4 regions of the Sodalis sp. RH24 genome follow, and region 2 is predicted to be linked to each of the others. Evidence: predicted binding sites of a transcription regulator. Region 2 holds the regulator's gene; each other region holds the start of a gene.
The links. The regulator CRP, encoded in region 2, controls carbon source genes, mostly activating them, when cyclic AMP is high. The targets are predictions, from matches to a motif close to ATGTGANNNNNNTCACAT.
Positions count from the first base shown of each region.

Region 1 (7,601 bases), 1.6 Mb from region 2:
CCCAGCCTGAATATGTCCCAGGAGCTCGGCGATTTTTTCAAGCTCAAAGCGGGCATCGCCCGGGTGTTTAAGGCGCCTAATCTGTATCAATCAAGCGAAGGGTATTTATTGCGCACCAATGGCAACGGCTGCCCGGCGGGGGTCGCCACCGGCGCCTGCTACCTGCTCGGCAACGATGACTTAAACCCGGAAATCAGTATCAACAAAGAGATCGGCCTGGAATTTACTGCCAACGGCTATGACGCCGGCATCACTTATTTCCGTAACGATTACCGTAATAAAATCGTGGCCGGCACCGATGTTATCGGCACCGCGTCGGACGGCGGCAATATCCTGCGCTGGGAAAATGGCGGCAAGGCGCTGGTGGAAGGGCTGGAGGCTAATCTGGCGATACCGGTGCTGCCCGATACGCTGAACTGGCGTACCAATGCCACTTATATGATCACCTCCGAGAATAAGGAAACCGGCAATCCGCTATCAGTGATTCCCAAATACACCATCAATACCCTGCTGGACTGGCAGGTTAACGATAAATTGTCCGCCAATGCGGCCTGGACCATGTACGGCCGGCAGAAACCGCGTGAATACGCGGACATACGCAACGAAGTCGGCTCGCTGTCCAGCAAAGAACTGGGGGCTTATTCCGTGCTGGGCGTCGGCCTGAATTACGATGTGACAAAAAATGTCCGGGTCAATGTCGGTATCAGCAATCTGCTGGATAAACGCATTTATCGTGAAAACGAAGGCGCATTAACATATAACGAACCAGGACGAGCCTATTATGCCGGCTTAACCACGTCGTTCTGACGGATATTGCGCCGCCGGACAGCAGAGAACCCTGGCGGCGGTGAAAAAACGGGGATGGCCGGCAGGTCACTGCCTGATCCCTTCAACTGAAATAAGCACGTCCACCTGCTGCGAGGCCGGACCCAGATCCGTGGTGATATTAAAATCTTTTAGCGCCAGGGTTCCTTCAGCTTCGAAACCCGCGCGATAGCCGCCCCAGGGATCGTTGCCCTGGCCGACCAATTTGGCTTCCAGGGTAATGGGTTTGGTCACGCCGTTTAACGTCAGGTTGCCGGTGATATCCCATTCATCGCCGTCTTTTTTCACCTGCGTGGAGGCGAAGGTGGCCTGGGGATATTGTGCTACGTTGAGGAACTCCGCGCTCCTGAGATGTTTATCGCGTTCCGCATGATTGGTATCGACGCTTGCGGTGTTAATCACCACGTTCACCTTGCTGGCGGCGGGATTATCAGCGTCGAATGTGAAGCCGCCGTCAAAATCCCTAAAACCGCCGTAGAGCCAGCTGTAGCCAAGATGTTTGATCTTGAATTGAATAAAAGCATGCTGGCCCTGTTTATCGATTTTATACTCCGCCGCAACGGCTATGCCCGAGGCGAAAAATAACGCGACCGTCGCCAGGCCCAGGCTAGTCTTTTTCAGCATGGTGTTTTTCCTTATATTGCGCAGGTTGATGAAGGTGATACCCAAGCATCCGCTTAAGCGTGATGTCGCCATCGATAAAATGATGTTTTAACGCGGCCAGGCCGTGCAATACCGACAGGATCACCACGCACCACGCCAGGTACAAATGGATGTCGCCCGCTAAATCGGCTTGCCCCGCCAGGCCGCTCAGGGTGGCCGGAACGGAAAACCAGCCGAATACATTTATCGGCTGCCCGTCCGCGGTGGAAATCAAATACCCGCTGGTAAGCAGGGCGAAGAGCAGGATATATAAAGTCCAATGCGCCAGCACCGCGCCGGCGCGGGTCAGCGGCGAGTAATGGCTGAGGGGTTTGGGCGGCGGGGAAATAAAACGCCAGATCAGGCGTAAGATCATCATGGCGAACAGGAGACAGCCGATGCTTTTGTGCAGTTCGGGCGCGCGATGATACCAGGTCGCATAATAGCCAAGCGTCACCATCCACAGGCCTAGCGCAAACATACCGTAAACGGCCAACGCCACCAGCCAGTGGATAGCAATGCTGATATGGCCGAAACTGTCGGCTGAGTTGCGCCAGCGCATAAGGCATCGTCCTCGTGGGTTGCGTTACCCTTGGTCAACAAATAAAACAGATTGAAATAAAAAAGCAATTTAAGTCGTGTCAAATACGTTAAAGTTTTGTAAATAGAAACAACGAGTCCTGCCTTGGAAATGTTGGCATCAGACGTGGGCAAGGTTATTTTTAAGCCCGCGGAGAACGGCGTTGGCATAGGCCCGGTAGCGGATGCTAGATCAGCCATCCAAGGAGTAATGTGGCGCCGATGACCGTCGATGCTCCGCCGATCCGGGTGGATATCTGGGCGAACGGCATCAATGACATGCGGTTTGACGCTGATAGAATGGCAACGTCGCCGGTCCCGCCCAGTCCGCTGTGGCAGCATGTGACGATGGCGGCCTCGATCGGGTACATATTGAGATAAGGCGCAATCAGAAAACTCACGACGCCCATGGAAATGACCACCGAGGCACAGACGATCACATAGCCGAGGGAGAACACCGCGACGACGCTTTCCAGCGGGACATACAGCATGCCCAGTCCAATCATAAGCGGCCATACCAGTGTGGTGGATACAAATTTATAAAAACTATGGGCTCCTTCCTCCATCTTTGCCGGGATCACCCGCGCGTATTTACACAGTACGGCAATCAGAATCATCAATACCGGTCCGGGAATATGAACCCATTTTTCGACTAATCCCCCAACGATGAAAAAGGTGCAAATCATCAATAAACCGCCGCCCATCAGCGCAAAATCCACCGGACGTTCTTCTTCTTTTCGGGCAAACAAGGCATTTTCCGCCGCCGACCTGATTAATGTGCCATCGCCACTCCAGTGAGTGCGGCGGGTGCCCAAACGGGCCAGCACGCCGGCGCAGACGATAGCGAAAATATTGCCCACGACGGCGGCGGGAGCCAACTGCGCCACGTAAACATCCGGCGAGGCGCCCAGGATGGCGGAATAAGCCAGGGAAAGGGGTAAAATACCTTCGCCAATCCCGCCGCCCAGGATGGGGACGATAATAAAGAAAAAAGTATGGTAAACGCTATACCCGAATAATTTACCCACCACCAATCCGCTTATCGCCGCCGTTGCGGTTCCCGCCAGCAAGGGTATAAACATACGGATCATGCCTTGCACCAGGACAATACGGTTCATGCCGAGGATACTGCCGACCACCAGGCTGGCGATAACAAAATACAGCAGGTTGGCCTCCTTCATTAACAGGTGTACCGTCTCCAGGGTATTAATTTTAAAAACGCCAAAAAAAACCATTACCGACGGTACCATTAGACAAAGAATGGCTGGGCCGCCAATATCGCGCAGCACGGGAATCCGTCGGCCAATATGCGACAGCAAAAATCCCAGGGTCATAATGACGGCCAAACCACCAATCATATTTTTAGGCAGGTAGCTGGAATAGGCGGAAATAAACACGATGCTGGCGATGGTAATGAAAAGAATCAACGGCACCGAACTGATATCAGCGCCGTTGCATTGCCTGAAGAATGTCGATGAGGGCGACGTTGCTGTTTTTTCATAATTCTCAATTGGTTTGTCGATTTTTTCCATTATAATCACCTTGCTGTTTTGGCGGTGCGCTGATAAGAGGTTAATGGGTTTTATTGATTAAATAGCTGACGTTAAATACATATTATAAAATTATGATGTTTTATTTTATACTCAGACGTATAATTTGTGTGCGCTACTCATCACACAATCTTTTTGGTAATTTAATTAATCTTTGTTTAATTAAAAAACTTTAAATAGTTAAAAATGCATATTAATAATTAAATTTAACTGAGAGTTGCAACCTGACATGCTATAACAGTCACCACTGATGGGTTTTTTAGCCGGGTGCGGACAACTGCTTTATGCCAAGCTGCTCGCCGGCTGTGAGTGGAAAAATATAAATACAAGCGTATTTATTGATGTTATCTGCGAGGGTTGTGAAATGGCATCGTGCAAAACGTTGTACACACATTATACCGGGTCATTGCTGCTGGATAATCCCTTGCTGAATAAGGGATCGGCTTTCACCGAACAAGAGCGTCGCGCCCTCAATCTCTGCGGACTGTTACCGAATCAGGTCGAAACCATCGGCGAGCAAACGGAGCGCGCTTATTCTCAATACTGCCAATTTAAACGGGATATTTCGAAACATATCTATTTGCGTAATATCCAGGATACCAACGAGACATTGTTTTATAATTTGTTGCGTTATCATCTTGACGAAATGCTGCCGATTATTTACACCCCAACGGTTGGCGAGGCCTGCGAGCGATTTTCGGCGATCTATCGCCGCGCCAGAGGGTTGTTTATTGCCTATCCGGACCGGGATCGTATTGACGACATGCTGCAGAATTTCTCTAAACATGATATCAGAATCATTGTGGTTACCGACGGGGAGCGCATTCTCGGGTTGGGCGATCAGGGCATTGGCGGCATGGGCATTCCTATCGGCAAGCTCTCTTTATATACCGCCTGCGGCGGCATTAATCCGGCACAAACGTTACCGATCATGCTGGACGTCGGAACCAACAATATGCAGTGCCTGGACGACCCGCTGTATATGGGCTGGCGGCACCCGCGCATAAACGATGACGAATATATGGCCTTCATCGACGCCTTTATCGTGGCGGTCAATACCCGCTGGCCCCGCGTCTTGTTGCAGTTCGAGGATTTCGCCCAAAAGAACGCCATGCCGCTGCTTGAACGTTATCGCCATACGCTGTGCTGTTTTAACGATGATATCCAGGGTACCGCCGCGGTAACGCTGGGAACCCTGATCGCCGCCAGCCATGCCGCGGGCGGCCGGTTACGCGATCACCGGGTCGTATTCCTCGGGGCGGGTTCCGCCGGCTGCGGCATTGCTGAAAATATCATCGCGCAAATGATGGCGGAAGGGGCCGGAGAAAAAGAAGCCCGTGCCCAGGTCTTTATGGTCGATAGATTTGGTCTGTTGACCGACGATATGCCCAACCTGCTTGATTTCCAGCGCCGGCTGGTGACCGCCCGCTCCTCGCTCGCCGGCTGGGGCCTGACTACACCCAGCGTCTCGCTGCTGGACGTGGTGCGTCACGCCAAGCCGAGCGTGCTTATCGGCGTCTCCGGCCAGACAGGGCTGTTTACTGAGGAAATCGTGCACGAAATGCTGCGCCACTGCCCGCGGCCGATTATTATGCCGCTGTCCAATCCGACATCGCGCGCGGAGGCCCGGCCGCAGGACGTGCTCGCCTGGACCGAAGGCGCGGCAATGATAGCGACGGGCAGCCCGTTTGCGCCGGTGATTTACCAGGATCGACGCTATGATATTCCCCAATGCAATAATGCGTATATTTTCCCTGGCCTGGGGCTGGGCATTCTTGCATCGGGCGCCAGCCGCGTCACCGATGGCATGCTGATGGCGGCCAGCCAGGCATTGGCGGCCACTTCGCCATTGGCGATGACCGGCGCGGGGCCGCTACTGCCGCCGGTGAATGATATTCAGCAAATATCGCGCGCGATCGCCGTTAAGGTGGCCAAAACCGCCCAGGAAGAAGGCGTGGCGTCGGTCATGTCGGAAAAGGACCTTGCCCGGTCATTGGAGCAGAATTATTGGCAGGGTGGTTATAGCCATTATAAACACTCATCTTTTTAAATCGTTTATGCGCCACCTGGGGGTTGGGGCTATCGGTCCGGCACCCGGTTTGTGTTTTTTTATGCCCATGAGTGTTATGAGGAATGCCGATGGATCCCTCCCACATCATTTTTGCCCTGCTGGGCTGGTTGGAAAATAACTTGGATCAGCCATTAATAATGGATCGGATTGCGAGTAAATCAGGTTATTCAAAATGGCATTTACAACGTATGTTTTCCAGAATAACCGGTACGACGCTGGGTTCATATACCCGGGCGCGCAGATTGTCCCGGGCAGCGGTGGCGTTATGCGTCACCGATTTACCCATTATTGGTATTGCCATCAGATATCATTTTGACTCCCGGCAGAGCTTCACCCGGGCGTTTAAAAAACAGTTTGGCCAAACGCCCGCCTTTTACCGCGATACGACGGAGTGGCCGTCGTTTGGCATTTGTCCTCCGATACGACCAGGCGCCGCGACTATACCGCCGCTCACCTATGTCACCTTACGGGATGTGCAGTTATACGGCGTCACCAGCAGCTATACCGGGTCGCTTGGGCGGGATAGCACTTTTTTTCGCGCCGATTTGCATACGGATTTTTGGTTTCACTATTTGGCGCAAGCGCGGATCTTACCGTCCGTCTTGTTTGGTCTAAATCATGTACTGCCGAATAAAAGCCCTGAAATGGGGCAGGAAGTCATATTCCGTTACACCACTGCGCTTCAGCCAAAGTATGCCCCCATAGGTCAACCGGTAATACTGGCGGGCGGTGAATACGCGCTATTTACCTATAACGGAGATACGGGCGGCCTGCAGAATTTTATTTTGATGCTGTATGACACTTATTTGCCAAAGCTGAAATTAACGCGCCGTCAGGGGCCGGATATAGAGTGCTTTTATCCGCAAGGCAAAGAGGAGATAGCAACGCTGCATCAATCGAATTGCCAATACCTGATACCGGTATACCGCTGAAGACATCGTTGTCCTTGCCTGGCGGTATCCCAATGCGCTGTGCGGGTGATATTTGTATCCGGGGGCGTCCGGCCGGGTAACGAAGGCAGGGGTGCGAAGCACGATCCCGATCGTTACTGATAGGGCCTTTACCACGCTGTCGCGCCAGGCCGATACGGCGAAGGCGTCCAACTATCTGATGAATCACTGGCAGGTGTTGTGTTACTACGCCGGCGATGGCTGGGCGGAGATCGATAACAATATCGCCGCAAACGCGCTGCGGGTAGTGAGCCCGGGCCGCAAAAATTGCCTGTTCTTCGGTTCGGACCGCGGCGGTGAACGGGCGTTGCACAAGCTAAACGGGGTGGAACCGGAAGCGTATCTGCGTCATGTGCTGGCAGTTATCGCGGAACATCCCATCAACAAGATCAAAGATCTCCTGCCGTGGCACCTCGACATCCCTGCTGAGTAAGGGGCAATACGGCGCTAGACGGTCGCCTACTATGATGCCGCGGCAATTTTTTATAGTGGCAAAAAAAAAATGGCACGACAGAGAATTTTTTTTCAAGCTGTCATCAGTGCCCTCCATACAAAAGAAAGTGGCACAACAAACAATAGCGCTGGTAAAAAATTCACCACGGAAAAAATTTTAATCTGTGCGATGCGAAGTCCCACGGCAATCATAATTATACCACCGCAGGCCGAGAAATCGGCGAAAGCCGCCTTATCCATATATGGCATAATCCACACCGCTAGTCCAAATAAAGCGCTCTGGATTAACAACTGGGGTATGGCCACCATCACTAAGGTAATCCCAAGTGACATCGAAAAAATCATCGCGGTAAAAAAGTCCATAATCGATTTAACCAGCAGCAGCTGATAATTACCTTCGAATCCTTCGGTCAATGCGCCGACTATGCCTAGTCCACTGGCACAAAACAGGACAATCATAGCGGTAAAACTTTGGGCGAATTCTTTTGCTGGCATAGTGCTACGGGTTTTGATGACTCGGGATAGCCAGTA
Region 1 is NZ_CP178729.1:243,568-251,168, forward strand. It holds gene ACL2XG_RS01060 (TonB-dependent siderophore receptor) at 1-807, shown strand, start outside; gene ACL2XG_RS01065 (YceI family protein) at 874-1,446, opposite strand; gene ACL2XG_RS01070 (cytochrome b) at 1,433-2,029, opposite strand; gene ACL2XG_RS01075 (2-hydroxycarboxylate transporter family protein) at 2,235-3,578, opposite strand; gene ACL2XG_RS01080 (NAD-dependent malic enzyme) at 3,961-5,646, shown strand; gene ACL2XG_RS01085 (helix-turn-helix domain-containing protein) at 5,736-6,599, shown strand; partial or broken gene ACL2XG_RS01090 (IS66 family transposase) at 6,733-7,050, shown strand; gene ACL2XG_RS01095 (DUF554 domain-containing protein) at 7,143-7,601, opposite strand, start outside.
Region 1: the regulator CRP is predicted to act here: its motif matches at 3,707-3,724, upstream of ACL2XG_RS01075 (2-hydroxycarboxylate transporter family protein).

Region 2 (7,601 bases):
GCCTTAACCTGGCGCAGGCGCTGATTTGCCGCTCCGATTTGCTGTTGCTTGATGAACCGACCAACCACTTGGATCTGGACGCGGTCATCTGGCTGGAAAAATGGCTGAAAAATTATGACGGTACGCTGATTCTGATTTCCCATGACCGGGATTTTCTCGATCCTATCGTAAATAAAATCCTGCATATTGAACAGCAGACGTTAAACGAATATACCGGCAACTACTCATCGTTTGAGCAGCAGCGGGTGACCAAGCTGGCGCAACAGCAGTCGCTGTTCCAGCACCAGCAGGAAAAAGTGGCCCATTTGCAGCATTATATCGACCGTTTCCGCGCCCAGGCCACCAAGGCCAAGCAGGCGCAGAGCCGGATCAAGATGCTTGAGCGGATGGAGCTGATCGCCCCGGCCCATGTGGATAATCCTTTCCAGTTCAAGTTCCGTACTCCGGAAAGCCTGCCGAGCCCCCTGCTGAGCATGGAGAAAGTCAGCGCCGGTTATGGCGAGCGCACCATTCTTAATTCCATCAAGCTTAACCTGGTGCCCGGTTCGCGCATCGGCCTGCTCGGACGCAACGGCGCCGGCAAGTCGACGCTTATCAAGCTGCTGGCCGGCACCCTTGAGCCGCAGTCCGGCACCATCGGCCTGGCGAAAGGCATCAAGCTGGGTTATTTCGCCCAGCATCAGCTGGAGTTCCTGCGCGCCGACGAATCGCCGCTGGCGCATATGATCCGGCTGGCGCCGCAGGAGTATGAGCAGGCGCTGCGCGATTATCTGGGCGGGTTTGGTTTCCGTGGCGATAAGGTGACCGAACCGACCGCGCGTTTTTCCGGCGGCGAAAAGGCCCGGCTGGTGCTGGCGCTGATTGTCTGGCAGCGTCCCAACCTTCTGCTGCTCGATGAACCGACCAACCATCTGGATCTGGATATGCGCCAGGCGCTGACCGAAGCGCTGATAGATTTCGACGGCGCGCTGGTGGTGGTGTCCCATGACCGGCATTTACTGCGTTCCACCACCGATGAATTTTATCTGGTGCATGACGGGCGCGTCGCGTCGTTTGACGGCGATGTGGAGGATTACCAGCAGTGGCTGGTGGATCAGCAGCGCCAGGCGGCGGCGCAGGACGGCAATGATACCGAGACCCCGGCGCCGCAGGTCAATAATGCCCAGGCCAGGAAAGACCAGAAGCGGCGCGAGGCGGATTTCCGCAATCAGACCCAGCCGTTGCGCAAGTCCATTACCCGTTATGAACAGCAAATGGAAAAACGTGGCGCGGAGCTGGCGGCCATCGAGGCCGGACTGGCCGACGCGGCGCTGTATGATATCAGCCGTAAAGCGGACCTGGCCCTGGCCCTGCAACAGCAGGCCAAGGTTAAATCGCAGCTGGAAGAGGCGGAAATGGCGTGGCTGGACGCCCAGGAACAGTTGGAGACCCTGACCCGGGAGTTCGAGTCGCAATAAGCGCGTCAGCGCCAGATCAGCAATACGCAGGCCGCCGTCAGCAGGCCCATGGCGACGTTAAAAGCGATCCAGGCGCGTTTGCTGCGCAGCAGCCGGCCGATAAGGGTGCCGAAGCCGAGCCAGATAACGCCGGAGACGATATTGACGCTGACGATGCCGACGCTGATGGCGCCGACGGAGGTGATATAGGCGCTGCCGCTCAGGCTGAAGCTGGCCACCGCGCCCAGCGCCATCAGCCAGGCCTTGGGATTAAGGAATTGCAGCAGGCCGCCCTGGTAGAAGGGAATGGGCCGGGGGGGCGGCGCGTCGGTTTCCAGTTTTTCATAGGCGGCGGTGGCTATTTTCCAGGCCAGCCACAGCAGGTAAAGGCTGCCCGCCACCTTCAGCATAAAATGCAGGGACGGATAAAGCGTGATCAGGCCGCCGATGCCGAAGGCCACCAGCAGCAGGATACATTGCATGCCGAGCATGATGCCGATCATCAGCGGCATCGAGCGCCAGAAGCCAAAATTGGCGCCCGAGGCGGTAAGCAGCATATTATTAGGGCCAGGGGTAATGGCGGCCACCCAGAGAAACCCCAGCATTGACAGAAAAAGACTCAGTTCCACGTTTTGGCGGCTCCCCGTAAAATAACGCGTATGAAGCTACCAGTGCGCACGGGGATGTACAAGGCATAACAGGTGAAATTTACTCAACACCTTGATTTATTGACTATCGGGACACAATATCGTGATTATTCCCTGGGAACAAATCGATCCTGACACGCTCTATAACCTGATCGAGTCCTTTGTACTGCGTGAGGGCACCGATTATGGCGAGCAGGAGAAATCACTGGCGCAAAAGGTCGAGGATGTAAAACGCCAGTTGATAAGCGGCGAGGCGGTGGTGGTCTGGTCGGAACTGCATGAAAATATCAATATCATGCCGCGCGGCCGGTTTAATGACCAGGCCGGAGATACGCCGGGCGAATAGCGAAGCCCCTGGCCCCTAAGCGCTAAATATGCTAACACTCACTTCTGGGCCTTGATGCCGGGCGCACTTCTTCACGCCGCAATTCAACCAAGCGTAGGGTTACCATGTCGACAAAACACCCCATTATTGCCGTTACCGGTTCCAGCGGTGCGGGCACCACCACCACCAGCCTGGCGTTTCGTAAAATATTCCAGCAGTTGAATATCCACGCCGCCGAACTGGAGGGTGACAGCTTTCATCACTTTACCCGGCCGGAAATGGATATGGCGATCCGCAAGGCGCGGGATTTAGGGCGCCATATCAGCTACTTTGGTCCGGACGCCAATAACTTTGGCCTGCTGGAGCATACGTTTCATCAGTATGGCGATACCGGCCGCGGTCAGTCGCGTAAATATCTGCATACGTATGACGAGGCGGTGCCGTATAACCAGATCCCCGGTACCTTTACGCCCTGGCAGGCGTTGCCGGAACCGACGGACGTGTTATTTTACGAGGGGCTGCACGGCGGCGTGGTAACCGATAGCCATGACGTGGCGAAGCACGTGGATTTGCTGGTGGGCGTGGTGCCCATCGTCAACCTGGAGTGGATCCAGAAACTGGTGCGCGATACCGGCGAGCGGGGGCATTCGCGCGAGGCGGTGATGGATTCGGTGGTGAGGTCGATGGAGGATTATATTAACTACATCACGCCGCAGTTTTCCCGCACCCATATCAATTTCCAGCGGGTGCCGACCGTCGACACGTCGAACCCTTTCGCCGCCAAGGCGATTCCCTCACTTGACGAAAGTTTTGTCGTTATTCATTTCCGTAGCCTGGCGCATATCGACCTGCCTTATCTGCTGGCGATGCTGCAAGGCTCCTTTATTTCCAATATTAATACGCTGGTGGTGCCCGGGGGCAAGATGGGGCTGGCGATGGAGCTGATTATGGGGCCGCTGGTACAGCAGTTGCTGGAAGGAAAGGAAATTAAGTAAACTCGAGGCCTCGGGCGGGAACACCACGCCCGATTCGACCCCATCGGCATGCTTTCCCTTGAACACGCCAGGATTCGCTGCGGTGTTGGCGGGCCTAGCATACCGTGGGGCGCTCGGTCGGGCGGGAACACCACGCCCGATTCGACCCCATCGGCATGCTCTCCCTTGAACACGCCAGGATTCGCTGCGGTGTTGGCGGGCCTAGCATACCGTGGGGCGCTCGGTCGGGCGGGAACACCACGCCCGATTCGACCCCATCGGCATGCTCTCCCTTGAACACGCCGGGTTTGAGTGCGGTGTTGGCGGGCATACCGTGCCATGGGGCGCTCGGTCGGGCAGAGAAACCATGCCCGATTCGACCCCATTGGCGCGCTCTCCCTTGAACACGCCGGGTTTGAGTGCGGTGTTGGCGGGCCGGTTAGGCGGCGGGGGCGTGGTGTTCGTCGCGCACTTCAAAGCTGTGGGTCATATTGACCGACGCGCCGAGCATCAGTGAGACCGAGCAGTATTTTTCCGCCGATAGCGTCACCGCCCGCTCCACCGCCTTGTCGGTCAGCCCGGCGCCGGTGACGATAAAATGCAGGTTGATATGGGTAAACAGGCGCGGCGCCTCGTCGCGGCGCTCGGAGGTGAGTTTGACCTCGCAGTCCCGGACGTCCTGCCGCGCTTTGTGTAAAATCGATACCACATCAATGGCGCTGCAGCCGCCGACCGACATCAATACCATTTCCATTGGGCTGGGCGCTTTTTCGCCCGCGTTCCCATCCATCAAAACCTGGTGGCCCGAGGCGGATTCGCCCATGAAAGACAACCCTTCTACCCATTTGACCCGTGCCTGCATTATGATACTCCTGATGAAAAGCTTTCCAGCAGACTACATTTTTGTTGGAAAACTGGCAATGTTACTGAACATACTTCATGCTGAAGCAAGACAACAGAAGACACTGCTTCAAACCTATGCTAAAAACAAGGCTGGATCGGCCTCATGATAATGAAAGGGCAAGAGATCGATCGGAACATCACATTACCAGACCCTAATAAGTTCCCTTACGTCGCTCCGTTTAAACGCGGAGTCAGAGTGAATAATACAAGCGCCGTAACAGGGAATACGATGTCCCGAACCTGGGATAGCGATGACAAAAGAGGATAACAGCGAATGGTTCTCGGCAAACCGCAAACAGACCCGACTCTCGAATGGTTCCTGTCTCATTGCCATATTCATAAGTATCCATCGAAGAGTACACTTATACATCAGGGTGAAAAGGCTGAAACGCTTTACTACATCGTTAAGGGCGCCGTGGCGGTGCTGATTAAGGATGAAGAAGGCAAAGAGATGATTCTCTCCTATCTTAACCAGGGAGATTTCATCGGTGAGCTCGGCCTATTCGAGGAAGGTCAGGAACGCAGTGCCTGGGTACGGGCGAAAACCGCCTGTGAAGTCGCCGAGATTTCGTATAAAAAATTCCGGCAGCTGATTCAGGTGAATCCGGATATCCTGATGCGCCTGTCGGCGCAAATGGCCAGTCGTTTACAGGTAACGTCGGAAAAAGTCGGCAACCTGGCATTCCTGGACGTTACCGGACGCATAGCGCAAACCCTGTTGAACCTGGCGAAACAACCCGACGCCATGACCCACCCCGACGGCATGCAGATAAAAATCACCCGTCAGGAAATCGGCCAGATTGTCGGCTGTTCCCGCGAGACGGTAGGACGTATTCTTAAAATGCTCGAAGATCAAAATCTTATATCCGCGCACGGTAAAACCATTGTTGTTTACGGCACGCGCTGATAGCCCCGTTATACAGGCGTGGTGCTTCGTACCACGCTTTTTTTGCTGACAGTATGTGGCGCCGGTTAATCTACCACCCTGAAGTAAACTATGCCCTGCGGCAAACCATCGTGCTATGCCTGCCGGTGGCCGCCGGCCTGTTATTCGGCAGCTTGCAAAACGGCCTGCTGTTTTCGTTGGTCCCTGCCTGCTGCAATATCGCCGGCCTCGATACCCTGCATAAACGGTTTTTCAAGCGACTGGCCGTCGGCGGCGTGCTGTTCGCGCTGAGCAGCGTGCTGATCCAGGTGCTGTTGGCCGTGCCGGTGCCGTTGCCCTTGGTGATGCTCGGCCTGGCGCTGCTGTTCGGCGTTACCGGTGAAATCAGCCCGCTGCACGGCCGTTTATTGCCCGCCGCGCTTATCGCCGCCATCTTTACCCTGGGGCTGGCCGGCAATGTGCCGCCCGCCGTGCCGCCGCTGCTGTATATTGCCGGCACCGCCTGGTACGGGCTGTTCAACGCCCTGTGGTTCCGGTTGTGGAAGGAGCAGCCGATGCGGGAATCGCTTAGCCTGCTGTATCGGGAGCTGGCGGATTATATCGAGGCGAAATATACCCTGCTGACACAGCATACCGATCCGGAAACCGCCCTGCCGCCGCTGTTTGCCCGCCAGCAGGCGGTGATTGATCTGATTGCCCAGGTATACCAGCAGCTTTATATGCTGTCGGCCAATGATCAGCTGCAGTACAAACGCCTGCTGCGTTCTTTCCAGGTGGCGCTGGATTTGCAGGAGCATATCGCCGTCAGCCTGCACCAGCCGGACGAAGTACAAAAACTGGTGGCGCAAAGCCACGCCGAGGCGGTTATCCGCTATAACGCCCGGCTGATTGCCGCGCGGTTGCGGGTACTGGCGGATGATATTCTCTATCACCGGCAGCCGGGGCGTTTTAACATGGCCACCGCGCTGTCGGCCCTGGAAAAAATTGCCGACCGGCATCCGGATAATCCGGTCGGACAGTTTTGTTATTACCATTTCAGCCGTATCGCCCGGCTGCTGCGTACCCAGCGCCCGCTTTACCGCCGCGACCTGATGGCCGACAACCAGCAGCGGCTGTCGTTTTGGCATGCGCTGGTCAGCTACTGTTCCTTTAAATCCATGGCGCTGCGCAGCGCGGCAAGGCTTGGGATTATGCTGGCCATCGGCAGCAGCCTGGGGCTGGTATTGGATCTCCCCAAACCCTACTGGATTTTAATGACGGTGATGTTTGTCAGCCAGAACGGCTATAACGCCACCCGGGTGCGGATCCAGCATCGGGCCCTGGGCACGTTGGCGGGGTTGGTGATTGCCGCCGGCACGCTGCAATTCAGGCTGAGCGACGGCACGGTATTGCTGTGCATGTTGTTCCTGACGCTGGCGTCTTACCTGGTGTTGCGCAAAAATTACGGCCTGGCGATGATCGGCATGACGGTGACCGCGGTGTATACGTTGCAGCTACTGTCGCTGAACGGCGCGCATTTCCTGGTGCCCAGGCTGGTGGATACGCTGATCGGCTGTATGCTGGCGTTCGGCGGCATGCTGTGGTTATGGCCGCAGTGGCAAAGCGGTATGCTGCGCAAAAACGCCCATCTGGCGCTGGAGCGGGACCAGGACGCGCTGCGACTGCTGCTGCAACCCGCCCCCGAGCCGGCGGCGCTGGCCTACGCGCGCATGAAGGTCAACCAGGCGCACAACGCGCTGTTTACGTCGCTTAGCCAGGCGATGCGGGAGCCGGCGTTTAATTCGCGCTATCTGACCGATATGCGTTTATGGGTGACCCATAGCCAGTTCATCGTCGAGCACATCAATGCCATGACCATCCTGGCGCGGGATCACTACATGCTGACGCCGACGCTGGCGCAAAAGTACCTGGCCTCTTGCGAGGTGGCGCTGCAGCGCTGCCAGCAACGGCTGGAATATGACGGCCCAAGCTCAGACAGCCCGGTGATGGATGCCGCCGGCGAAACGCCGGAGCTGCCCGGCACCCTGATGGAACGCCATCTGCGGCGTATTCTGTTCCATCTGGGCGTGATGCATACGATTTCATCGGTAGCCTGGCGCCAGCGGCCGCAGCACGGCAACTGGCTGGCGCGCCGGTTAAGCCATTAGTCTCCCGCCGCGCGCCTTAGGGTTTGGCGGCGATAACCTGCGCCACCGCCTGTTCAAACCGGGCCATGCCCTGTTCGATATCGGCGAACTCCACCACCAGCGACGGCGCGAAACGGATGACGTCCGGACCGGCGTTGAGGATCATCAGGCCCTGCGCGGCGCTGGCGTGCAGGAACTCGCGCGCCCGGCCATGGAACTGCGGCCGCAGTTCGGCGCCCAGCAGCAGGCCCATGCCGCGCACATCCGAAAATACCTGATATTTGTCGTCAATCGCCTGGAGCGC
Region 2 is NZ_CP178729.1:4,093,501-4,101,101, reverse strand. It holds gene ACL2XG_RS18485 (ABC transporter ATP-binding protein) at 1-1,457, shown strand, start outside; gene ACL2XG_RS18480 (LysE family translocator) at 1,463-2,065, opposite strand; gene ACL2XG_RS18475 (YheU family protein) at 2,187-2,429, shown strand; gene ACL2XG_RS18470 (phosphoribulokinase) at 2,534-3,403, shown strand; gene ACL2XG_RS18465 (OsmC family protein) at 3,822-4,244, opposite strand; gene ACL2XG_RS18460 (hypothetical protein) at 4,204-4,392, shown strand; gene crp (cAMP-activated global transcriptional regulator CRP) at 4,560-5,192, shown strand; gene ACL2XG_RS18450 (YccS/YhfK family putative transporter) at 5,246-7,318, shown strand; gene argD (bifunctional acetylornithine/succinyldiaminopimelate transaminase) at 7,335-7,601, opposite strand, start outside.

Region 3 (7,601 bases), 400 kb from region 2:
GGGGGCCTCGTCGCTCGATTTTATGGTCCGCGCCTGGGTACCGCGGGATGCGCTGCAAAACGCCACCTTCGACCTGCTGGAAAGCTTTAAACGCGCCCTTGACGAGCACCAGATCGGCATTCCCTATCCGCAAATGGATGTGCATATGTATCGCGCGCCCAAGCCCAAATCCGAGGCGGCGGCCGAGGGCGGCCATTCGCCCGCGGCCCCGGCTGCGCCGCGGCAACCCTCCTGAGAGGCCTTGCCGCTAAACCCGCCGGCGCGGCGGGTTGTCACGCCATGCCGGCGGTCAGCCTTGCACGCTGACGCACAGGTGATCAGATTATAAGCAATGCTAATGCAAGATTAATTTATTCCATTTCAACTGATATCCGCTTCTGATTACACTAGCGCTACTTTTTATTGGCAGCAGGCGGTGAGCGACGTGTGGGTTATTTTTATGCAGGGTTTTGCGTTGGGCATGGCGACCATTGTGCCCCTTGGGCCGCAGAATATCCTGGTGATGAACCAGGGCATACGGCGGCAATATCATTTGCTGATCGCCACTTTGTGCCTGTTAAGCGATATGGCGCTGATTATCGCCGGCGTTTTTGGCAGCAGCGCGCTGCTGTCGCAGTCGCCCATATTGTTGCAGGGCGTGACCCTGGCGGGGGTGGCGTTTTTGGCGGTGTATGGCTTTTGCGCGCTGAAAAACGCCTGGCGCGGGGAAGGGGCCGACCGCGCCGGTGTCCCGGGCGAGGCCTTCCGCCCGTCGCGGCGGCGCATTATCCTTACCATGCTGGCGGTGACCTGGCTCAATCCCCACGTTTACCTGGATACGCTGGTGGTGCTGGGCAGTATCGGCGGGCAACTGGAGCCGGCGGCGCGGCGCTGGTTCGCCGGCGGCACCATCGGCGCGTCCCTGGTATGGTTCTACGGCCTGGCCATGCTGTCGGCGCGTCTGGCCCCCTGGCTTAACCGCGGCCGGGTGCAGCGCGGGATCCAGTTATTCGTCGGCGTGGTGATGTGGCTGGTGGCGCTGCAGTTGGCGCGCCAGGCCTGGCAGATGTTTACCGCGCAGCCGGTGTAGTGCCCGGGGCGTGGCGCTGCATGAGATTGCGAACTTATCCTATATTTTAACGCAACGGCAACGATTATGCTGGGTGCCGATAATCACATAACGGTAAATAAGCGCAAAGGGCGTTGTTTTTAGATGAAAATGCGCAATCATAGGCGGTATTTTCATTTATATTCAGCGCATTTTGCCGCACAGGAGACGTCATGAAGGTCAAAGCATTGCTGTTAACCACCCTGTTGGGATTAGGATCGTTTACGACCCAGGCGCTGGCCGCCGAGCTTCCCGCCGGGCCGCATGTGATCACCTCCGGCACGTCAAGCGTCGAGGCGACGCCGGATATCGCCACCCTGACCATCGAAGTGTCGATTTCCTCGAAAGACGCCGCCGACGCTAAAAAACAGGTGGACGCGCGCGTGGCGCAATATTTTGATTTTCTTAATAAAAACGGCATCGAAAATAAAGATATCGACGCCGCGAACCTGCGCACCCAGCCGGAATATGATTTTTTAAAGACCGGGGAATCGGTGCTGAAAGGCTATCGCGCCGTGCGCCAGGTGCAGGTCACGCTCCGCCAGCTTGATAAGCTCAATGAACTGCTGGACGGCGCGCTGAAATCCGGCCTGAATGAAATCCGCTCCGTCGAGCTGGGCGTGGCTAATCCGGACGCCTACCGCGATCGGGCGCGCAACAAGGCGATTGAAAACGCCACTTCCCAGGCCCGTTCGCTGGCGGAAGGCTTTAAAGCCACCCTGGGGCCGATTTTCAGCATTCGTTACCATGTGGCGAACTACCAGCCGGTGCCGGTGGCGCGGATGTTTAAGACCAACGAGGCCATGTCGCAGACCGATGCGGCCCAGACCTATGTCCAGCAGGCGATCCATTTTGACGATCAGGTGGATGTCGTGTTCGAGCTGCAACGCCAGCCCTAGGCGGCGGGTGTGGCCGATGCGTCCCACTGCGGGGCGCGCCGGCGCTGTGCGGCCCTCAGGCCTGGCGCAAGACCTGCCGGCCATGGGAGAGCAGGGCGTCGGTCACTTTGCGCATCATGCGGCTTTCCGGCGCAAACCGATGCCAGAACAGCATGCGGCGCTGGTACAGGCCCGGCGTCAGGTCTATCAGTTCGCCCGTCGCCAGCTCCCGTTCGATTTGCAGATGCGGGATCATGCAGCAGGTCGTGCCCTGGCGCGCCAGCTGCACGAAGGCTTCCGATGAGTTGACGATATGGCAGGGCACGCTGCCCGGCGGCAGGTCAAAGTTCTGCTGCAAAAACGCCTGGTGCATATCGTCCAGATGGTCAAACGCCACCGCCGGCGCTTTCAGCAGCGCGCTGCGCGTCACGCCGTGGGGGAAATAACGATCGGCAAAAGGCTGGGATGCCACGAACAGATAATCCAGGGCGCCCAGTTGATCCACCAGGCAGCTCGGCAGCGGCTGGGGCTGGATACTGACCGCGCCCACCACTTCGCCGCGCCTTAGCCTTTCCTGGGTACGCGTTTCATCTTCCACCTGTAAATTAAGGCGGATAGGCGAATCGGTCAGCACCGGTTTCAGCGCCGGCAGCAGCCAGGTCGCCAGGCTGTCGGCATTCACCGCCAGCGACAGCAGCAGCGGCGTGTCGCTGCCGTTATCGGTGCCCAGCCATTCGTCCTCCAGCAATTCCACCTGATGCAGCAAGGCCAGCAGCTTTTGCCCTTGTTCGGTGGGCCGTGGGGGAATGGTACGCACCAGCAGCGGCTGGCCGAACAGGTTTTCCAGTTGTTTTATGCGCTGCGATACCGCGGATTGGGTGATACATAATTTTTGCGCGGCGCGTTCAAAACCCCGTTCCCGTATCACGGCGTCAAGCGCCTGCAGCGTCCGATAGTCCGGGCGTTTCATTCTTTATCCCCTGCGTCGATATCTCTGTGCATCAATAGGTACTTTTTGGTCACCGGTTTTCACTATGCCATAGATTGACCCGGTTGCGGACGCAAAATTTTAGCCATGTCAGGCGCGGGCATCCGGGATGCGGCGGGTTGTGGCGGAATTCACGCCATCGGCGATGATATTGTTTTATAATACCGCCCACTTTCCGTAGCCAAGGGCTTAATTATTTATGACGCAGGATGAACTGAAAAAGGCGGTGGGCTGGTCGGCATTGAAGTATGTGAAACCGGGCACGATCGTCGGCGTCGGCACCGGGTCCACCGCCGCGCATTTTATCGATGCCCTGGGCAGCATCAGGAATCAAATCGAAGGGGCGGTCTCCAGTTCGGACGCCTCCTCGGCCAAGCTGAAGAGCCTCGGTATCCCGCTGCTGGATCTCAACAGCGTCGACGTGCTGGACATCTATGTCGACGGCGCCGATGAAATCAACGGCCAGATGCAGATGATCAAAGGCGGCGGGGCGGCCCTGACGCGCGAAAAAATCATCGCGGCGGTCGCGCGTAAATTTATCTGTATCGTCGATGGATCCAAACGGGTGGACGTCCTTGGCAATTTTCCCCTGCCGGTGGAAGTGATCCCGATGGCGCGCGCCTATGTGGCGCGCGAGCTGGTGAAACTGGGCGGATTGCCGGAGTACCGCCAGGGCGTGGTAACCGATAACGGCAATATTATCCTGGACGTGCGCAACCTGCGCATCCTGGACGCGGTGGCCCTGGAAGACAAAATCAACAGCCTGCCCGGCGTGGTGACCGTGGGCCTGTTTGCCCGGCGCGGCGCGGATGTGGCGCTGATCGGCACCGCCGGGGGCGTTCAGGTTATCGAGTAACAGGCCGGTTTTACCGCCGCCCGCCGCCGCCGCCGGCTTTCCACGCCGGCGGCGGTGGATGTTAATTTTGTTTACATAGCATCTTTTATCGCCGCAGGCGAAATTCAGTGATAAATGTCACATTTATGCCATCGGCCTGCTATATATATGACGCTTCTCCACCAGACCAGAGGATTTATCCATAGCAATCGCTTATGGCTGCGTCTTATGCTGTCTTAAGGATAAACGGCCCTGTTGCCGCCACGGTAATTTTTGTTATTTTGTCCGGGTGCTGTGTGTTGCAGTCGCATCTGAAGTCTCAAAAAGGGTCGGGAAATGGCAAAAGTATCGCTGGAAAAAGATAAGATTAAGTTTCTGTTGGTCGAAGGTGTTCACCCCAGCGCGGTGGATAACCTGAAACGCGCCGGTTATACCAATATTGAATACCATAAGGGCGCGCTGGATTCCGCGGCACTGAAAGCCTCCGTGCGCGACGCGCACTTTATCGGCATCCGATCCCGTACCCACCTGACGGAAGACATCTTTGCCGCGGCGGAAAAACTCGTTGCCGTCGGCTGCTTTTGTATCGGCACCAATCAGGTCGATCTGAAAGCCGCGCTGAAAAAAGGCGTGCCGGTATTCAATGCGCCTTTTTCCAATACCCGCTCCGTGGCGGAATTGGTGCTCGGCGAAATGCTGCTGATGATACGCGGCGTCCCGGAGGCCAACGCCAAAGCGCACCGCGGCCAGTGGAACAAGCAGGCGAGCGGCAGCTATGAAGCGCGCGGCAAGAAACTGGGCATCATCGGTTACGGCCATATCGGCACCCAGCTGAGTATCCTGGCGGAAGGCCTGGGGATGCAGGTGTTCTATTACGATATCGAGAGCAAACTGTCCCTGGGCAACGCGCGCCAGGTGGATTCGCTGCCTGAGCTGCTGGGTATGTGCGACGTGGTCTCCCTGCATGTGCCGGATACCCAGTCCACCCGCAATATGATGGGCAAGGAAGAATTCGGCCATATGAAGCCGGGGTCGCTGTTTATCAACGCCTCGCGCGGTACGGTGGTGGATATCCCGGCCCTGTGCGACGCCCTGGCCAGTAAACATATCGCCGGCGCCGCCGTGGACGTGTTCCCCGAAGAGCCCGCCACCAACAGCGATCCGTTCAACTCGCCGCTGTGTGAATTCGATAATGTGATCCTGACGCCGCATATCGGCGGATCCACCGAGGAAGCGCAGGAAAATATCGGCGTGGAAGTGGCGGGCAAACTGGCCAAATACTCCGATAACGGCTCGACCCTGTCGGCGGTCAATTTCCCGGAAGTCTCGCTGCCGGAACATGGTGATAACGTCAGCCGTTTACTGCATATCCATGAAAACCGTCCCGGGATCCTGACCCGCATCAACCAGATTTTTGCCGAGCAAAGCATCAATATCGCCGCCCAGTATCTGCAAACCACGCCCGAAATCGGTTATGTGGTCATTGATGTGGAAACCGATACCGAAAATACCGCCCTACAGCTGCTGAAGGCGATACCCGGCACTATCCGCGCCCGCCTGCTGTACTGATAGCTGCGCGCCTGACGTGGTCGACCCCAGCCCCGGCTTAGCGAGCCGGGGTTTTTTTATGGGTACCGCCAGCTTACCGTGCATGCCGGGTACACCACCGGGCCAAGGGCTGCCATCCGTCCCCGGCGGTTTACCAGCGCCAGTGCCGCGACGGGGTAACAATTTCCGGCAACGGGATATCCCAGGGCTCCGCCGGTATGGCGTCCACCTGCTGGCAATCGTGGGCCAGCCCGATGGGGTAGAAGCCGGCGCCGCGCCGCCAGTGCCGCAGGGTGCGATCGTAAAAGCCGCCGCCCATGCCCAGGCGCTGGCCCCGGGCATCAAAGGCCACCAGCGGGGTAAACAGTATATCGAGATGCCGCGCCGGCAAGAGCTGGGTCACGTCCAGCCGCGGCTCGCTGATATGCAGGCGGTTCAGCACCAGCGGCGTATCGGGCCTGTAGCGCAGGAACAACAGGTGGCCCGGGCTGAAAGGGTGCAGCACCGGCAAATAGACGCGCTGGTCGCGTTGCCAGAGCGCCTCAATAAGCGGCCGGGTATCCAGCTCGCCGTCAAACGATAAAAACAGCGCCAGGCTGCGGGCCGCGGTAACCCGCGGGTCGGCCAGCAGGGTTTTGACCAGCGCCGCGGCCGCAGCGGCCTGTTCGGCCGGGGTGAGCCGGCGGCGTTGCCGGCGGATATGGTTGCGGAGGCTTTGCCGCTGCAGGGACGTTTCGGGCGACTGGGTCATGGCTGATTACGCGCTATACCGGAATAAGAAGGTAATAAAGTATGTCATAAAGACGGTCCGGGGGGATGTCATAACGTACGCGGATAAAGAAATCGGGTCTGAAAAAACGCTGTCGGGGAATAGAGTGTGGCAGGGGGGGGAAGCCTGATACGCCGTGCCGAGAGCCGTACCAAGCCGCGCCGCTGACGCGCGCGTCCGCTGCTGATGCAAGCCGACGCTACGCTATAAAGGGATCTCCGAGATGCCGCCGCAGGCTGTAACCCTTGAACCCATGGTTCAAGGTGAACGCAGCGTTATAACCTTAAGGCTTCTCGGACGAACCGAGCTTGCGCACCAGTTACAGATCGCCACATTCTTGTGGTAAAAATTATCGGCTCAGGGGACGGGCCCGCTGGCGAACACCTCAGAGAAATTTTGTATTCCTGTTCCGCGGGATTTTCCCGGCGGCTATCGTTACTCGAACTGCGTGCCTGGTCGCTCGGAGATACGGCCCTGTTCTACCAGTGCCTGCTCAATCGTCTGCTGCAGTAACCGGATCCGCTGTTCCATGTTGGCGGCGTAATCACGGGTTTTAACTCTTTCCTGCGCCAGTTCGTGGCATACGTTCAGTGCCGCGATAAAAACAAGCTGTTCTGTATTGGTGACTCTAGTGCGAACTTTGAGATCTTGCAACCGCTGATTAAGATCTTCCGCCGCCTGGTTCAACGCTTCTTGTTGTTCCGGCGGGCAATTTACCCTTAACGTGCGGCCAAAAATTTGAATATCTACCGGTTGTGCGGACATACCACCTTCCTGCTTTGTTACCGCGCCGACGCCAGGCCACTCCCGTTTCACCATTGCGGGAGCACAGGGCGGGCGCAACTATACTCTATATCCATGCGCTATATCAAACAGAAGAATCCATATAAAACAGAAGATACACGCCCTTTCTGGTATAGCTACGGACCTTGGTGGTAGCATAACACGAACTTATCCTGCCAACGACGATGAAAGCGCATGTCTATACAAAATACCTTTCCCGACTACGATAACCTGACCCAACTGCTTAACCAACAGGCCGTGGCGCTGACGCCGGCGGAAATGCATGGTTTGATAAGCGGCATGCTGTGCGGCGGCAACAAGGATCACAGTTGGCAGACGCTGGTGCACGAGCTGACCAACGAGGGCATGGCCTTTTCCCAGACCCTGGCCGACCCGCTGCGCCAGCTGCACGAAGCCACCGCGCAAACCCTGGACGACGAGGAGTTTATGTTTCAGCTGCTGCTGCCCGACGACGACCGCGCCACGGTATTCGAGCGCGTGGACGCGCTGGCCGGCTGGGTAAATCATTTCCTGCTGGGGCTGGGCGTGATGCAGCCGCAGCTGGATAAAATCAAGGGCGAGCTAAAGGAAGCCATCGACGATCTGCGCAATATCGGCCAGCTCGGCTATGACGAAGATGAAGATCAGGAAGAGCTGGCGCAGTCGCTGGAGGAAGTCGTTGAATACGTGCGTATGGCCGCCATTCTTTGCCA
Region 3 is NZ_CP178729.1:4,491,694-4,499,294, forward strand. It holds gene mscS (small-conductance mechanosensitive channel MscS) at 1-235, shown strand, start outside; gene ACL2XG_RS20395 (LysE family transporter) at 440-1,069, shown strand; gene ACL2XG_RS20400 (oxidative stress defense protein) at 1,261-1,986, shown strand; gene ACL2XG_RS20405 (LysR family transcriptional regulator ArgP) at 2,042-2,935, opposite strand; gene rpiA (ribose-5-phosphate isomerase RpiA) at 3,153-3,809, shown strand; gene serA (phosphoglycerate dehydrogenase) at 4,125-5,357, shown strand; gene ACL2XG_RS20420 (5-formyltetrahydrofolate cyclo-ligase) at 5,488-6,087, opposite strand; RNA gene ssrS (6S RNA) at 6,317-6,500, opposite strand; gene zapA (cell division protein ZapA) at 6,541-6,870, opposite strand; gene ACL2XG_RS20435 (YecA family protein) at 7,084-7,601, shown strand, end outside.
Region 3: the regulator CRP is predicted to act here: its motif matches at 3,915-3,932, upstream of serA (phosphoglycerate dehydrogenase).

Region 4 (7,601 bases), 2.2 Mb from region 2:
CCTGGACGACGAGTCGCTGACCGAGCTTATCGCGCAGCATGACGTCGTGGTGGATTGCACCGATAACGTGACGACGCGCGAGCAGCTCAACCGGCTGTGTTTCACCCGCCAGACGCCGCTGGTGTCCGGTGCGGCGATCCGTATGGAGGGGCAAATCAGCGTCTTTACCTACCAGCCCGGCGAACCCTGCTATCGCTGCCTGAGCCGATTGTTCGGCGCAGGCAGCCTCACCTGCGCGGAATCCGGCGTGATGGCGCCGTTGGTGGGCATTATCGGCTCGTTGCAGGCCATGGAGACTATCAAGCTGCTGACAGGGTTCGGCAAGCCGCCGGCCGGCCGGCTGGTCATGTATGACGCCATGACGCTGCAGTTTCGGGAGATGGTGCTGCCGCGGGATCCGCATTGCGCCGTGTGTGGGACGGCGTCGCCCGGCTGAGAGGGAAATCGCGTTTGGCGCGGGCGGCGTTGCTCCGGCGAACACTGCGCGGCAATAGGAGAAATGGAACGGCCCCGCGCAACCAGGGCCGGCGCTTAAAACGGCGTTTAAACCGTCATCAGCTTAGTTTAAACCCTGGCTGCGCAGGTAATCTTCATAGTTACCGCTGAAATCTATCGCTTTTTCCGGCGTTAATTCCAGGATGCGCGTCGCCAGCGAACTGACGAATTCGCGGTCATGGGACACAAATATCAGCGTCCCCTGGTACAGTTCCAGCGCCGAGTTCAGCGACTCAATGGATTCCATATCCAAATGGTTGGTGGGTTCGTCCATCAGCAGGATATTGGGTTTTTCCATCATCAGCTTGCCGAACATCATGCGGCCCTTTTCGCCGCCGGATAAGACGCTGACCGGTTTATTGATATCGTCCTGGCTGAACAGCAACCGGCCAAGGATGCTGCGCACCGCCTGTTCGTCGTCGCTGGGCTGTTTCCATTGGCTCATCCAGTCAAACACGTTAATGTTTTCGGTGAACTCGCTGGAATGATCCTGGGCATAATAACCGATGCTGACGTTCTCGGACCACTTGATGGTGCCGCCCACCGGCGGCAGCTCGCCCACCAGGCTTTTCAGCAGGGTGGTTTTACCGATGCCGTTGGGACCGAGCACCGCCATCTTTTCGCCCACTTCCAGCATCAGGTTTATTTTACTGAACAGAGGCGGCTGGCCGTCATAACCCTGGGTCAGCTGCTGTACTTCCAGGGCGTTGCGGAACAATTTTTTATCCTGCTCGAAGCGGATAAATGGATTCTGGCGACTGGACACCTTCACCTCGTCCAGCTTGATTTTTTCAATCTGGCGGGCGCGGGAGGTTGCCTGGCGTGATTTGGACGCATTGGCGCTAAAGCGGCTGACAAAGGACTGCAATTCGGCAATCTGCGCCTTTTTCTTGGCGTTGCCGGACATCAGCTGTTCGCGCGCCTGGGTGGACGCGGTCATATAATCGTCGTAATTGCCGGGATAGATGCGCAGTTCACCGTAATCCAAATCCGCCATATGGGTGCAGACCATATTCAGGAAGTGCCGGTCATGGGAAATAATGACCATGGTGCTGTTGCGCTCGTTCAATACCTGCTCCAGCCAGCGGATGGTATTGATATCCAGGTTATTGGTAGGTTCGTCAAGCAGCAGAATATCCGGATTGGCGAACAGCGCCTGCGCCAGCAGCACGCGCAGTTTCCAGCCAGGCGCCACTTCGCTCATCGGACCGTAATGCTGCTCAAGAGGAATGCCGACGCCCAACAGAAGCTCACCGGCGCGCGCCTCGGCGGTATAACCATCCATCTCGCCGTACAGAACTTCGAGATCGGCAACCCGATAGCCCTGCTGCTCGCTCATCTCGGCCATGGCGTAGATGGCGTCGCGCTCTTCTTTCACCGCCCAGAGCTCGGCATGGCCCATGATGACGGTATCAAGCACGGTATACTGTTCAAAGGCAAACTGATCCTGGCGCAGCTTGCCCAGGCGTTCATTCGGGTCAAGGCTGACATGGCCGCCGCTGGGCACCAGGTCGTCCCCCAGGATTTTCATCAGGGTGGATTTACCGCAGCCGTTGGCGCCAATCAGGCCGTAGCGATTGCCGCCGCCAAATTTTACGGAAATATTTTCGAATAGCGGTTTGCTACCGAATTGCATGGTGATGTTGTTACAGATTAGCAAAAGGAGGTACTCTTCATTAAAAACGTGACATTAACCACATTATGCCACACTCCGCTGTAAAATTGCTCTCTCTGTGTGCACCCATGGCCATAAGCATTAAAATTGGCGTGCCCGACGCGGCCCCGAGCCCGATTGGCGCACCGCGGCCCGCGTTCGCGGCCGGCAAAACGGCCCCTGATGGCCGCAACTTACGCGCCTCTTTCGGCCCGCTAACCAATATAAGGCATTATTATTTGATTTAATATTTTGTCATATTAACATCATCAATAAATATCAGGGTTGTCATATCATAAGGGTATACCTTATTTACCCGCCGAGCAGGATAAATACAGTGTCATTTCGCCAGCATCCCGCCAGGGCGACCGCTAATAATGCATAACCGATAAATAAGGGCGTCCCGTCAGGCAGGATAAAAGAGAGACACTATAGCGGTGTGGCATGCCATAGCCCATTATTCCCGGCTCACCATTGCCCTTCTTTAAAATACTGCTCTGGCGGCAGGAAGAATATAAAAACGCAGCGGCGCTATGAACAGCATGCGCGCCCTGATACGGGCCGGAGGGTGGATGGGCGATACGGGACAAGTGTCGCTGCCCAAGTAGGGAGGGCGCGGCCGGGATAAAAAAAAGCATGGCTGAAATGCTCAGCCATGCTTATCATGTCCACACCGGGGTCGTTAACCGGAAAACCGGCGCCGCCCGATCGCAGAAGGGAAATTAGAAGCGGTAACCAACGCCTGCGATCCAGGTGCCAACGTCTACGCTGCGGATGCGGCTTTGTTCGTAGGAAACGTCAAACGCGACATTTTCCATCGGGTTGAACTGCAAGCCTGCGCCGTATGCTACGCCAACGTCGCTGGTGCGGTGTGAATCGCGGCCGTCTTGCGCGTTGTCGGTAAATTGGCCCACGCCCATGCCGACTACGCCGTATACGCTGGCCCAATCGTTAATGCGGTAAGCCGGACCGGCGGTGATGCCGTAGTAAGTGCCTTTTTCGTAGGTGCCTTGTTCAGCCTGGTTCTTTTCCAGGTAGGTGAAGGAGCTGATCATGCTCCAAGGCGCGCTATCATCCATTTCATAACGGTACTTCAGGTTAAAACCCGATGCCTTGTTGATGACGCCCTGCATATCACCTTGGGCATAACCCGCGGAAACGGTGCTTTCGCCCGCAGTCGCCGAACCCGCCGCTACTGCCAATACACAAGCTAACGCTGAAAGACATGCAATTTTGTTCATAACCACCTCAAATGTGAATTTACGTCCTAACCATGAAAATATAACAAAAAGTAGCACGAAACTCTGCTTAATAAATGTTGTCCAAGTAAACGTATCGTGTAACATAAGTTTTCAAAGCTTTCTATCCCATTCATTTTACTTATGTTTTGTGCTATATGTCACAAATCAGACTTTACGTATCCTTACAACATATCCAGATTAATCCGAACTGAATGACTAAAAAATAGACCACTATCGTGCAATGCGCGTGATTTTTTTTCACAACTCATGTCGCCGCCCTCATATTTTCTGCTCATAAAAACCGCCACTACTATTTAATTATGTTATTACGGCATTTTGGAACACAAAATGCATCTCCTTTCACAGCCGTTCTGCCTGATTTTCAGCGCCTGTTTCTGCGGCACGCTGTGCTGAACCAGAGACTTTTTGCTATAATAATTATTAGAGGCATTATTTTAAATGAAAACCATTTGTATTACCGGCCCGAAACAACAAAACGCGGTTGTGATGCCGGGAGTACTCTCATGGTTGATGTCTTTTATCCTGCTAAGCTGTTTAATGCGTTCAGCGGTGGCGACACTGAGAGGTATCGGCGATATGAGTGATAGGATGCAGGATTGCGAAACGCTGTTATACTTTATGCCTGAACGAAATTAATAATGATCAATTAAGAGGATGATTAATGATGAGTACCGCTAAACTGGTTAAAACGAAATCTTCCGAACTTATTTATACGCGTAACGATCTGGAAGAGTCGGTCAAGGTCTCCAGTATCGCGCTGTTAAACCGTCTGGTGATCGAGTATGTCGACCTGGCGCTGATCACCAAGCAAGCCCATTGGAACATGCGCGGCGCGAATTTTATCGCGGTACACGAAATGCTTGATGGTTTCCGTACCGTTATCCAGGATCATCAGGACACCATCGCCGAACGCGTGGTCCAGCTAGGCGGCGTCGCCTTGGGTACCGTACAGGTCACCAATGACAAGACCCCGCTGACCAGCTATCCGACCAATATCCACAGCGTTCAGGATCATCTGAAAGCGCTGGCGGATCGTTATGGCGTGGTGGCGAACGACACCCGCAAGGCGATTTCCGAAGCAGAAGACGACGAAGATACTGCTGATATCTTGACCGCCGCTTCGCGCGATCTGGATAAATTCTTGTGGTTTATCGAGTCTAATATCGAATAATACCTTGCTTCGCCGGTGGGTGCGATGCACTAGCGCCGGCTAATCAGTTGAATGCAGCAAAAGCCGGCAGCGTAATGACCTTGCCGGCTTTTTTGACTTTTCACACCGGCTTAACGGGAGGAGCGATCCCATGGCAAGCGGCTGGGCGCCGGAAGGCGCGGTACAAGATCAAATCGATTCCACCATCAACGACGCGGTGCAGCGGGCGCGCAGCGCTTTGCTGCAAGGAGAAAGCGCCCATCATTGCCAGGAGTGCGGCGAACCTATTCCGCAGGCGCGGCGCGCGGCGTTGCCCGGTGTGCAGCTGTGCGTGCATTGCCAGTCCGAACAAGATAAAAAACAGCTGGCCCACAGTGGCTATAACCGCCGGGGAAGTAAAGACAGCCAGTTGCGCTGAGCGCTCCCTGAGTACACTATTATTGCAACCTCGCCACGCCGGGGATTGCCGCCCTTTCCCACGCGATCCCACGTGTTAACCACGGTGCGAAGCCCGCTACCGGCGGCACAGAAGCCGATGCCCGTCGCCGGCGTAAATGTCCATAGTGTTGGAGAAACCATGAGTTCATCTTCCCGTTATTATTATGAACCGCGTCACGGGCACGGCCTGCCGCACGATCCGTTTAACGCTATTATCGGTCCGCGGCCTATCGGCTGGATTGCCTCGGTCGATAAGCAAGGGCAGCGCAACCTGGCGCCGTATAGTTTTTTCAACGGTTTTAACTACCATCCGCCGATCATCGGATTTTGCAGCGTCGGCTGGAAGGACAGCGTGGCCAATATCACCGCCACCGGGGAGTTTGTCTGGAATTTGGCGACCCGCGAACTGGCCGATGCGATGAATAACAGCTCCGCCTCGCTGCCCGCAGGACAGGACGAATTCAGCTTTGCCGGCCTGACGCCCATCAAGGGAACGCGGGTGGCCGCGCACCGGGTCGCCGAAAGCCCGGTCAATTTTGAGTGCCAGTTAACCCAATGCATCCAGTTGCAGGACGCCCAGGGCGGATTAATCGAAAGCTGGCTGATATTGGGTGAAGTCGTAGCGGTACATATTGATAAAAAGCTGTTTAACGAGCAGGGCGTATACCAAACCGCCGCCGCGCATCCCATACTGCGCGCCGGAGGGCCGAGCGCGTATTACGGCATTTCGGACGAGCAGCGCTTTGATAAAGTGCGTCCGGACGATCGCCCCGCGCGTTAACACCAGGGCGGCGGCCGCTTTGTCCGTCAAGACACGCCGGTCACTGTCCATCAAATTTACTGATGCAATTTATCAATAATCACGGCTGTAAAATCCATGTAACAAGCGTATCATAAGCATCCGATATGATATTATTTACAGCGTGATTATTATGAAACGTACAATCCTTGCCAGTCTGCTTGTGATGCTCAGCGCTGCGGCTTACGCCCTGCCCGCCTATCGGCTGCCGGATATGCCGCGCAACCCGCGCGCGGACAGCGCCTGCATCAATAAAACCACCGCCAGTACCGCCGGCAATTGCCCGCGCCAGGTTTTTTCCCCGGAAAAAAACCAGGCTATCGAAGGCTACAGCCCGGTTTATCATAAAAACTGATCGCAGCGGCTTACCCGCGGATCAATACGCCTGACGAATCGCCGCGGCAAACTCCCGGCACATCTGCTCATCGCCCTGCGCGTTGGATGCCAGCACCCGCTCGCCGTCGATAACGGTGATGACGGCGTCCAGGGCAAAATCGGCGGCCGGCTGCGGCCGCGCCATCCCGCGCGCGATGGTCTCCTGCGCCTGACGCCAAGCCTGATCCGCCGTCTGGTTGCAGGCCGCCGCCAAATACAGCGGATTAAATCCCTCCCCGGTCAGGCTCCTGAGCGTATCGTCATGGGCGACGCTATTGCCCGGATGCCAGTAATGGGCGGCAAGATCGGGCCCGATGGCCGGGTTATCGGTGAGATACCCGTCGCGCTTAAGGAAAAACTGCCGGGTTTGCTCCACGGCCATCAGCGCCAGCAGATAGCCCTGATAAGAACAGGCGGACTCTTGCGATAACAGATGCGGAATCGCCATCGTCGGCCGCGGGCTGCCGTCAATCCCCAGGATGCGTTGTTCTGTTTCCCGCGCCAGCCGCGTAATGGCGTCGGGCGTCAGCTGGTCATCGTCCCATTGATACAGCGCCCATTCAAAATAAGGCACCAGCAGGATATGGCGCTCGTTAAAGGCGCGCATAGGCTGGCGCGCGGCGATGGCGGCCTGGATCAGCGCGTCCGGCGGCGGCTCGCCGTTGCCGTTAAGGGCATAGCGTTTCAGCCAGTCGGCGTCGTCCAGCAGGCTGTCGCAAAACATGGACTGCGTTTCAGCGTAGGCCATAGAGGTGGGCGGAAACTCCTGGGAAAAACACGGGGCGTTCTGGCGGATATTGGCAAAATGCGCCGCGTGCCCGCCCTCGTGAAACAGCGTATTGATACCGCTGATGCCGCTGCCGATCTGGTCCGGTTTGGCCAGGCTGGTAAAATTGATGCGCGCCGGGACCCACTCGCCCTGGCGCCGGAACGGCGGCACGGGGGCATGCATAAAACCGTTTTCGTACTTATCCTTGCGCACCAGCAGATCGAGCTGCAACCGCGCGCCGTTAAAGCCGATATGCAGCCGTTTAAAGCTGTCCACCCAGCGGCCCAGGGACTCGGCAAACGGCAGGTAGGGATCCAGCTGGCGGGTCACGTCGCCGGCGGTGCGGTAGCGGATATTCCAGGGTTGCAGCGCGTTCTCGCCTTTTACCGCCGCCAATTGCCGCAGGCTGCGTAAATTACCCTCCCGCGTCTCCCGTTCAAACCGATCCAGAATGGCGAACAGCTGTTCCGGCGTCATCCGCTCGGTTTTATTGACCTTATAGTCAAAGTAATTGCGATAGCCCATCTGGCGGGCAAAGCGGTTACGCAGGCGCACCAGCGCCGGAAAACCGTTATGCAACAGCCATTGCTCCAGCTCGCGCAGCGCCTGCTGCGAGCTCTGGCGCGCTGATTCATCGGCGTTATTGGCCTGATTGGTCA
Region 4 is NZ_CP178729.1:1,898,644-1,906,244, forward strand. It holds gene moeB (molybdopterin-synthase adenylyltransferase MoeB) at 1-436, shown strand, start outside; gene ACL2XG_RS08720 (ABC-F family ATPase) at 560-2,155, opposite strand; gene ompX (outer membrane protein OmpX) at 2,872-3,390, opposite strand; gene dps (DNA starvation/stationary phase protection protein Dps) at 4,076-4,582, shown strand; gene ACL2XG_RS08735 (DksA/TraR family C4-type zinc finger protein) at 4,713-4,979, shown strand; gene ACL2XG_RS08740 (flavin reductase family protein) at 5,139-5,780, shown strand; gene ACL2XG_RS08745 (hypothetical protein) at 5,932-6,153, shown strand; gene ACL2XG_RS08750 (M3 family metallopeptidase) at 6,175-7,601, opposite strand, start outside.
Region 4: the regulator CRP is predicted to act here: its motif matches at 2,178-2,195, upstream of ACL2XG_RS08720 (ABC-F family ATPase).